DNA from 4 places in the Promicromonospora sp. NPDC110617 genome. Region 2 is predicted to be linked to each of the others. Evidence: riboswitches for the same ligand, from Rfam matches in the RefSeq annotation. Region 2 holds a riboswitch; each other region holds the start of a gene.
The links. A riboswitch is a leader RNA that binds a small molecule or an ion and turns the genes downstream of it on or off. The one in region 2 is predicted to bind cyclic di-AMP.
Positions count from the first base shown of each region.

Region 1 (2,190 bases), on a different contig from region 2:
TCTGCATGCCGTCGCCCGCGTAGATGGCGACGTGGCCCGGGGACCAGATGATGTCGCCCGGCTGCGCGTCGGCGGCCGAGACCTCGGTGCCGGAGTAGCGCTGCTGCGCCGAGGAGTGCGGCAGGGTGATGCCGACCTGGGCGTAGACGTAGGACGTGAAGCCCGAGCAGTCGAACCCGGCGGGGGTCGCGCCGGCCCAGACGTAGGGGACGCCGAGGTACTGCATGGCGATGTCGACGATCTTGGACCCGGAGGTGGCGGCCGGGGCGGCCTTCTCCTCGGTCTTCTCGGCGACGGGGGCCGCAGCGGGCTCGGCCGCGGCGGGCTCGGCCTCGACGACGGGCTCGGGCTCCGGCTCCGGCTTGGGCTCGGGCTCCGGCTCGGGGGCCGGCGTCACCTTGATGGTGCCGGTCTCCAGCGCGAACTCGCTGTCGGCGGCGACCTTCACGGCGGGGGCGGTGTCCACCTTCGCCGTGGTCAGGGCGGCGGTGGCCACCTCGGCGTCGGTCGACTTCTGCGTGGCGTCCTGGACGGCGTCGCGCACGGCCTCGAGCTCGGCGGTGTTGGTGCTCGGGTCGTTCGCGGGGGCGGCGTTGGCCGGGATGCCGAGCAGGGAGATGAGGAGGCCCGATCCGGCGGCGACGACCGCGCCACGGCGGGCGGTCGCGGAGATGCCGCGGGATGCGGCACGGGAGATCGGGGTCAGCGGGGTGAGTGGTGCGTGGGCAGCACGATGGCGCCCGGGCATGCGTGTGGTCACAGCAGTTTCTCCCGGCGCCTACGAGGTGAGCTGTCGGATTCGGATCGGAGAATGACCCGGCCGCGTCGTGCTGGTTGCGGCTTCACCCCAAGGGCACCTCGCGGTGCCCACGTACTTGGTTCCCCCGTCCCTGTCATCTGTTCAGAGCAGATCTCGCGGCGGTGACAGGGCTCGGCGTCCACCACGAGTGCCCACGGAATTCCCCGTGAGCGGGACCGACCGTAGCCCGCCTCGGCGCGAAAGTCACGATCGCGTTACGGACATCCCGGTCGGCGCTGGAGCTATTGACCGGAATGTCCGACCTGCGCTAGTGCGGTGGGCGCCGTCCGGATCGTGGACGGCGCCCGTCGGGCCGCACCGGGCCGAAGGTCCCGACTAGGACATCTGTCCAGGTCGCACATTGTGGTTGTGCGAGAACAGATTGCTCGGGTCGTACTCCCGCTTGACCCGCGCGAGCCGCTCGTAGGTCGGCGTCGGGTACACGGCTGTGACGTCCGTCTCATCGGCCGTCGTGAGGAAGTTCGCGTACGCACCGCTGAGATGTGGGGCGAGCTCGCCCCACAGCCCGTCCAGCACCGGCCGGGCGGCCTCGATCACGGGTGCCGGGCCCCCGGTGAAGGTGGTGACCATGAGCTCCGCCTGGCGGTGCGCGTAGGCGGTGGCCTCGCTCGGCACCCGGGACACCGCACCGCCGAGGCTCCGGATCGAGATCGACGGCGCACCCGGAGACGTGCCGGCCTCGGCGAGGATCCGCAGGGTCTCGGCGACCGACTCCTGGTCCACGAGCCCGTCGTGCGCGAGCACGTGGATGCCGGGCGGCGGCGTCGCGCCCTCGACCAGGACGTCCGCGTACGCCGTCAGCGCCACGTCGTCCTCCAGGACCGTCCCGAGCCGCCGGATCGGGTCGAGCGCCCGGGCTGCGACCTCCGGGTCGTCGCTGTCGACCGCCACGTGGACCTCGACCGGCGCCTCCGGCCCGCCCGCGAACGGGTTGGCGACGTTGGTGATCGAGGTGAGCTCCTCCGGCGCGGTGCGCAGGTGGTCCGCCCAGCCCTGGAGCACGGTGGCGGCCTCGGCCGCCGGGAACGTGATCTTGCCGAAGAAGACGTGCGTGGTGCGGTGTGCCGCGAAGACGAACGACGTCACGACGCCGAAGTTGCCACCGCCGCCGCGCACGGCCCAGAACAGGTCCGGGTGCTCGTCGGCGCTCGCGGTCAGGACCGCGCCGTCGGCGGTGACCATCTCGACGGCCACCAGGTTGTCCAGGGCGAGGCCGTACTTCCGGACCTTCCAGCCGATGCCGCCACTCAGCGTGAGCCCGCCGACGCCGACGCTCTTGGTGTCGCCCGACGAGATCGCCAGGTCGTGCGGGGCGAGCGCCTCGGCGACGTCGCCCCAGTGGGCGCCGCCGCCGATCCGTACGAGGTGGC
Region 1 covers NZ_JBVKBM010000001.1:1,964,569-1,966,758, forward strand. The annotation lists gene ACZ7LE_RS08610 (C40 family peptidase) at 1-760, opposite strand, end outside; cyclic di-AMP (ydaO/yuaA leader) riboswitch at 764-917, opposite strand; gene ACZ7LE_RS08615 (FAD-binding oxidoreductase) at 1,136-2,190, opposite strand, start outside.
Region 1: it holds a riboswitch for cyclic di-AMP, as region 2 does, so the genes downstream of both, ACZ7LE_RS08610 (C40 family peptidase) here and ACZ7LE_RS23130 (C40 family peptidase) in region 2, are expected to answer to the same signal.

Region 2 (2,190 bases):
CCTGGAGCTCACCGAGCTCGGGCACGACAAGGCGATGCGCGTGATGCGCAAGCACCGCCTGGCGGAGCGCCTGCTGACCGACGTGATCAAGCTCGACTGGGAGCACGTGCACGTCGAGGCCTGCCGCTGGGAGCACGTGATGAGCGACCTCGTGGAGAAGCGCCTCGTCGGCCTGCTCGACCACCCGCACCACGACCCGTACGGCAACCCGATCCCCGGCCTCTCGGAGCTCGGCGAGGCCTACACGGACGTCCCCTTCCTCAGTGGGGTGATCTCGCTGCCCTCCGCGTTCGAGGCGGCGGCCAAGAAGGGCGTGAAGGGCGAGCCGCTCGCGGCGTCCCTCACCCGGATCGCGGAGCCGCTGCAGACGGACGTCGAGCTGCTGGCCCGCCTGTCCGACGCCGGCCTTGTGCCCGGCTCGCGGATCACGGCCGAGCTCAGCGACGGGACCTACACGGTGACCGTCGACGGCGCCGGGACCGCGCTGGAGCTCGGCGAGGACCTGGCGCGCCACCTCTTCGTCGCGACGGCCTGATCCCGGCCGCCCCACTACCGGGGCGAAGAGGCATGAAATGGGCAGTTTTGTCGGAAAGGTGTCACCCTGTGTCCGACACGGCATGACATTCGTTGCCGGAACGTGACATCGGGGGTGACGTCGGGTACGTTCGGACCGCTCCCGCGGAGTTTATTCCGAGGGAGTCTCCGGACGGACGCCGAACTCTGTCACCGGCCGGGGCCCCAAGACGACCGCATGACAGAGGCGGGGGACCCACCATCGGGCGCCAGGGTGCGTCCTCGGGGTGAAGCCGGGTAATCCTTCGGGAGTGCACGGCCGGGTGATTTCTCCCACCCGAACCCGACAGCTGACCTCGAAGGCGTACAAGGAGAGGTACTACGTGACCGCACGTACCACCCGCGCACGCCATCGTGCTGCGCGACGCCCCGTGACTCCGCTCACCGAGCTTGCTCAGAACGCCGCCGTCGGTCGTCGTACCGCGGTCGCCGCCGCGGGTGGCGCGCTCCTGGTCTCCACGTTCGGTGGCGCGATGGCAGCGCAGGCCGCTCCGATGGAGACCGGCCACGCCAAGATGAACTCGGTGGACCTCAACGCGCTGACGTCCCAGGCCCGCGAGTCCCTGTCGAACGCCCCTGTCGTGACCGTCGCGCCCGACGCCGAGCTGAGCGTCGAGAAGTCCGCCGTCTCGGTGGTCTCGGCCGCCGACAACGAGGACTACCAGGCCGAGCTGGCCGCCCAGGAAGCCGAGGAGGCCGCTGAGGCGGCCGCCGCCGAGGCAGCAGAGGCCGCGGCCACCGCCGTGTCGACCGCCTCCTCGTCCGTCGACGTCCCGGCGTCGGCCATCGGCAACTCCGTGATCTCCATCGCCAGCCGTTACATCGGCGTCCCGTACGTCTCCGGCGGCTCCAGCCCGAGCGGTTTCGACTGCTCGGGCTTTACGTCGTACGTCTACGCGCAGCTCGGCATCTCGCTGCCGCACTCCTCGTCGGCGCAGGCCGGCTACGGCACGCAGGTGCCGGCGTCGCAGGCCCAGCCGGGCGACCTGATGTGGACCCCCGGTCACGTCTCGATCTACGCCGGTGGCAACACCATGATCGACGCGTCCAAGCCGGGCACCGTGGTCGACTTCCGCACCATCTGGCAGTCGAACCCCACGTTCATCCGCCTGGGCTGACCGCAGGCACGCAGTACCGCAGCAGAGCGCCTGTCCGGGAGATCCGGGCGGGCGCTCTGCTTTGCCATCTTTCTGCCGTCTTTTTGCCTCCGGATACCCACGACGGGCGCCCCGCCGGTAGCGTTGGAGGGCAAAGATGCACTGCTGAGGAAAGGACTGGCGATGACTCGATCCGAGGTCGTACTGGTCGGGGTGGACGGATCGGCCGCGAGTCTGCACGCGCTGGACTGGGCTACCGCCTACGCGCACCGCGTGGGCTGGGCGCTGCACATCGTGTGCAGCTATTCACTGCCGTCATTCACCGCCGCGTCGCTCGACGGCGGGTACGCCGCGCTGGACGACACCACGATCCAGGAGGGCGCCAAGGCGGTCCTGGTCGAGGCGGAGAACCGTGTGGCCGACGCCGGGGTGCGCGCCACGACGGAGGTCGCGACCGGTGACGCCGCTGGTGTGCTGGTGGAGCTGTCCGCCGACTACGGGCTCGCCGTGGTCGGGACCC
Region 2 covers NZ_JBVKBM010000004.1:295,492-297,681, forward strand. The annotation lists gene ACZ7LE_RS23125 (metal-dependent transcriptional regulator) at 1-535, shown strand, start outside; cyclic di-AMP (ydaO/yuaA leader) riboswitch at 702-894, shown strand; gene ACZ7LE_RS23130 (C40 family peptidase) at 945-1,691, shown strand; gene ACZ7LE_RS23135 (universal stress protein) at 1,854-2,190, shown strand, end outside.

Region 3 (2,190 bases), on a different contig from region 2:
GCCAGATGTTCTCCTGCACGGCGAGGAGGGCGGGTCCGGCCGCCTGGAGCACCCACACGGCACCGGCGGCGGGCAGCCAGCCGAGCAGCTCGATCGGCCTGCTGTCCACGGTGAGGCCGAACGCGATGCCGAGCGCCACGGCGAAGACCCACCACGTGCCGGTCGGGGACACCTCGTTGCCGGGCACGAAGCCCCAGAACCAGCCGTCGACGAGCACCACCGGCAGGGCGAGGGCGACACCGCGCAGCGCCGCCGGCCCGAGGCCCGCCAGGAGCCCGGCCCCGAGGCCGACGATCCCGGCCGCGCAGGTGACCACGAGCATGCCGAGCGGCATGGCGTCGCCGGGGACGGTCTCGCGGGCCGCGAGCCACCAGGAGGCGCCGCCGGCTCCGGCCATCGCGAGCAGAGTCCCGGCGATCGCGGCCCCGGCACCCCCTCCGGCCGAACGGGCCAGGCGGGCGGTGGCCCCGGCGAGCACACCACCGAACAGCGCCATCACGACGAGGCCGACCACCGCGCCGTCGGCCGTGAAGGGAAGCGGAAGGATGCCCGCCGCGGCGGCGTCAGAAGCCTGCGCAACGCCGGTGACCTGGTACGACAGCTGCGCGAGCCAGGGCAGAAACCCACAGATCCACCAGACGATCGCACTGATGGGAAACACCCACCAGGCGGAGATACGGGAGTGCGATTCGCCCATGCCGCCGAACGCTAGCGGATGTGTGATGTCGGTCATAACCCCTGACGCCCGGAACGGCGCAAATCTGCGTCTTCGTTGGGTCAGACCGTAATGCGTAACCCGATCGTGACTTTTTCCGTGAACGTGTGTACTTTGACTTCTGCTCCACCCCCACGGTGGAGTCGCGATCCGGACGCCGAGTCCTGTCACCGGTTCGTGACCAGACGTTCAAGACAGGAGCGGGGGACCCATTCCCGGGCGACAGCAGGATCGTCGTCCTCGGGGTGAAGCCGGACGGAAACCCCCCAGTAGCCGTGCGGCCGGGTTGTACTCCTACCCGAACCCGACAGCTGACCTCGCAGGCGGTACAGGAGACATTAGGTGACGAACTCCCTCCGCGGACGGCATCGTGACAGCCGCCCGGCCCAGACACCGCTGACCATCCTCGCTCGTACCGCCACCGAGAACGCCGGCACTGTTGCCCGCCGCGGCGCGCTCGCCGCAGCCGCCGGTGGCGTCCTGATCTCCACCATCGCGACGACGGCCCACGCGGCCCCGGCGATGGACCTGAAGACCGACGTCAAGACCGCGAAGCTCAACTCGGTCGACCTCAACTCCCTCACCGCGGTGGCCAAGCAGTCCGTCGCCGCCGCCCCCACCGTGACCGTCCCGGCCGACGCGAAGATGCCGATCGAGATGGAAGCCCTGGGCGCCTCCACGGGGGCCGACGGCGAGAAGGGCGAGGGCCCGGCGGTCGTCTCGGTCGACGCGCCGGACCCCGTGCCGGTCGGCCAGCAGGCCGTCAACATCGCCTTCAACTATCTGGGCATCACCTACGTGCTGGGCGGCAACTCGCCGTCGGAGGGCATGGACTGCTCGGGCCTGATCCAGTACGTGTACGCGCAGCTCGGCGTCTCTCTGCCGCACTCCTCGAGCGCGATGCTCAGCTCCGGCTACCAGGTCACCTACCCCGAGCCGGGCGACATCGTCTGGACGCCAGGCCACGTGGCCCTCTACGCGGGCAACGGCATGATCATCGAGGCCTGGGCCGCCGGCATGCCGGTGCGCTACACCGAGATGTGGCAGAACAGCCCGACCTTCATCCGCGTCGTCTGAGCCGGAGGCGCAGCGCAGGGTGAGGGCCGAGGAACGAGGCACTCGCCCGGAGCGGAGCCGCAGGCTCAGACGACAAGAAAACAGAGCCTGAGCCGCCAGCAGGACCTTCGCGGGGCGCCGCCTTCGTACCGAGCCCGGTACGGAGGCGGCGCCTCTCGCGTGCGCCCGGGACGGCGGGCTACTCCGGCCAGTCGCAGCTGTCCGCGATGAAGGCGAAGAGGTCGGCGCGCGCCGAGTCCGGCATGGGCACGTAGACGACGTGCTGCGGCACGCCGTCGACGCTCGCCGTCACGGGCAGAAACGTGCCGCGCTTGTCCTCGCCCACGGCGTGGGCATCGCAGCGGGCAGGCACCACGGGCAGGGTGACGCTGCCGGAACGCTGCCCGTCGAGCGCGGAG
Region 3 covers NZ_JBVKBM010000001.1:235,624-237,813, reverse strand. The annotation lists gene ACZ7LE_RS01010 (hypothetical protein) at 1-697, opposite strand, end outside; cyclic di-AMP (ydaO/yuaA leader) riboswitch at 863-1,056, shown strand; gene ACZ7LE_RS01005 (C40 family peptidase) at 1,058-1,792, shown strand; gene ACZ7LE_RS01000 (hypothetical protein) at 1,971-2,190, opposite strand, start outside.
Region 3: it holds a riboswitch for cyclic di-AMP, as region 2 does, so the genes downstream of both, ACZ7LE_RS01005 (C40 family peptidase) here and ACZ7LE_RS23130 (C40 family peptidase) in region 2, are expected to answer to the same signal.

Region 4 (2,190 bases), on a different contig from region 2:
CGCTCGGCGGCGTCGGCGACGATCTTGGGCGGGCTGGACCAGGTGACGAGCAGCTCGGCGTCGGTGTGCTCGGCGGGGATCGGCTCGTTCATCGCGTAGGTGGCGACGGTGTCGGTGCCACCGGGTGCGAAGGAGGCTCCGCCGTCGGGCAGCAGGGACGGGAAGTCGAGGTCGAAGGGCACGTCCGGTACGAGGATCTTCACGCCGGGGACGTTACCCGACCGGGGCGACGAAGCAGAGCGCCCGTCCAGCCGTCCGAGGATCGGCTGCACGGGCGCTCCGGCGTGCGGTGCGGGAGGCGTCAGCCCGTCACCCGGATGAACACCGGGTTGGTCTGCCACATCTCCGTGTAGTGCACGGGGACGCCCTCCTGCTGTGCCTCGACGACCATGCCGTCGCCCGCGTAGAGCGAGACGTGGCCGGACGTCCAGACGATGTCGCCCGGCTGGGCCTCCGCGGCGGAGACCTGGTAGCCGACGGTCGACATCGAGGCCGAGCTGTGCGGGAGGCTGACCCCGAGCTGGGCGTAGACGTACTGGATGAGCCCGGAGCAGTCGAAGCCGCTGGGGGAGGCCCCGCCCCACACGTAGGGCACGCCCACGTACTCGAGGGCGAGGTTGACGGCCTGCTGGCCCAGGTCCGCGGAGGACTCGGACGCTGCCGCCGTGGCGGCCTCGGCCTCGGCGGCAGCTGCCGCAGCGGCCTCGGCGGCGGCCTTCGCCTCCGCCTCGGCCTTCGCCTTGGCTTCCGCCTCGGCCTTGGCGCGGGCCTCTGCCTCGGCCTTCGCCTTGGCCTCGGCGATGCCGGCCTCGGTCTCGGCGTACGGGGTCACGGTGACGTGGCCCTGCTCGGCCTGGAAGTCGGCGTCGTGGGCGACCTGGACCTTGGTCACGAGGTTCTCGGCCAGGCCCGCACGGGTCTTGGTGTCGAACGTCTTGTTGGCGAGCGTGGTCTGGGTGTGGGACTCGGCAGGCGCGGTGTGGGCGGTCTGGGTGAAGACCGACGCGAGCATGCCGGACGTGACGACCGCGATGGCGCCGGTACGGGCGGCATTCTCGGCTGCTGTCTGGGTCAGAGCGGTGAAGGGGGTGAGAGCGGGGCCCTCGGCGCGGTGCCGCCCCCGGTTGCTGGGTCGGTTTGCCTGGTCGTCCGCCCAGTCGTGGGTGCGGTCGGTGAGTACGGTCACCAGTGATCTCCTCGGACGCCTACGAGGTGAGCTGTCGGGTTCGGATGGGGAGAGCGATCACCCGGCCTCACAAGGAGGCTTCACCCCGAGGACACTCGCGTGCCCGGCTTACCTGGTTCCCCCGCCCCTGTCACGTTCTGGCTGCTCAGGACCGGTGACAGGATTCGGCGTCCGGGCCTGGACCTCCCCGTTGCTGGAGCGGCGAGATCGACCGTACTCGTCCGTTGCGGAAATGTCACGATTAGGTCACATACCATCTTGTGATGGAACGTTCCTGGCAATGAGTGCCGCGTGTCACCATGGCGTGCATGCCCGATTCCCTGCTCGACCCCCTGCGCGCCCGGTACGACGTCGTCGTCGTGGGCGGCGGTCACAACGGCCTCACCGCGGCGGCCTACGCGGCCCGCGGCGGGCGCTCGGTCCTCGTCCTGGAGCGCGCCGACCACGTGGGCGGCGCCGCCGTCTCGGCCCGCCCGTTCGCGGGCGTCGACGCCCGCCTCTCGCGCTACTCCTACCTGGTCTCGCTCCTCCCGCGCCGGATCGTCGACGAGCTCGGCCTGCCGGTCCGCCTCGTGCGGCGCCGCTGGTCGTCGTACACCCCGGTGGCGGACGGCGGCCTGCTGGTCGACACCCAGGACGACGCCGCCACCCGCGCGTCGTTCCGGCGCCTCACCGGCTCCGACGCCGACTTCGAGGCCTGGGGCCGGTTCTACGCGATGACCGCCGAGGTGGCCCGCCGCCTCGCCCCGACGCTCACCGAGCCCCTGCTCCCGCGCTCCGCCGTCCGACACCTCGTCGCCGACGGCGTGGGCGAGGAGGCCTGGCGCGCGCTCTTCGAGGAGCCCCTCGGTGAGGTGCTGCGCCGCACCTTCGCCGACGACGTCGTGCGGGGCGTCGCCGCCACCGACGGCCTGATCGGCACGTTCGCCGACGTCGACGAGCCGTCCCTGCGGCAGAACCGCTGCTTCCTCTACCACGTGATCGGCAACGGGACCGGCGACTGG
Region 4 covers NZ_JBVKBM010000002.1:1,378,273-1,380,462, reverse strand. The annotation lists gene ACZ7LE_RS16940 (NAD(P)-dependent oxidoreductase) at 1-203, opposite strand, end outside; gene ACZ7LE_RS16935 (C40 family peptidase) at 302-1,186, opposite strand; cyclic di-AMP (ydaO/yuaA leader) riboswitch at 1,188-1,339, opposite strand; gene ACZ7LE_RS16930 (phytoene desaturase family protein) at 1,495-2,190, shown strand, end outside.
Region 4: it holds a riboswitch for cyclic di-AMP, as region 2 does, so the genes downstream of both, ACZ7LE_RS16935 (C40 family peptidase) here and ACZ7LE_RS23130 (C40 family peptidase) in region 2, are expected to answer to the same signal.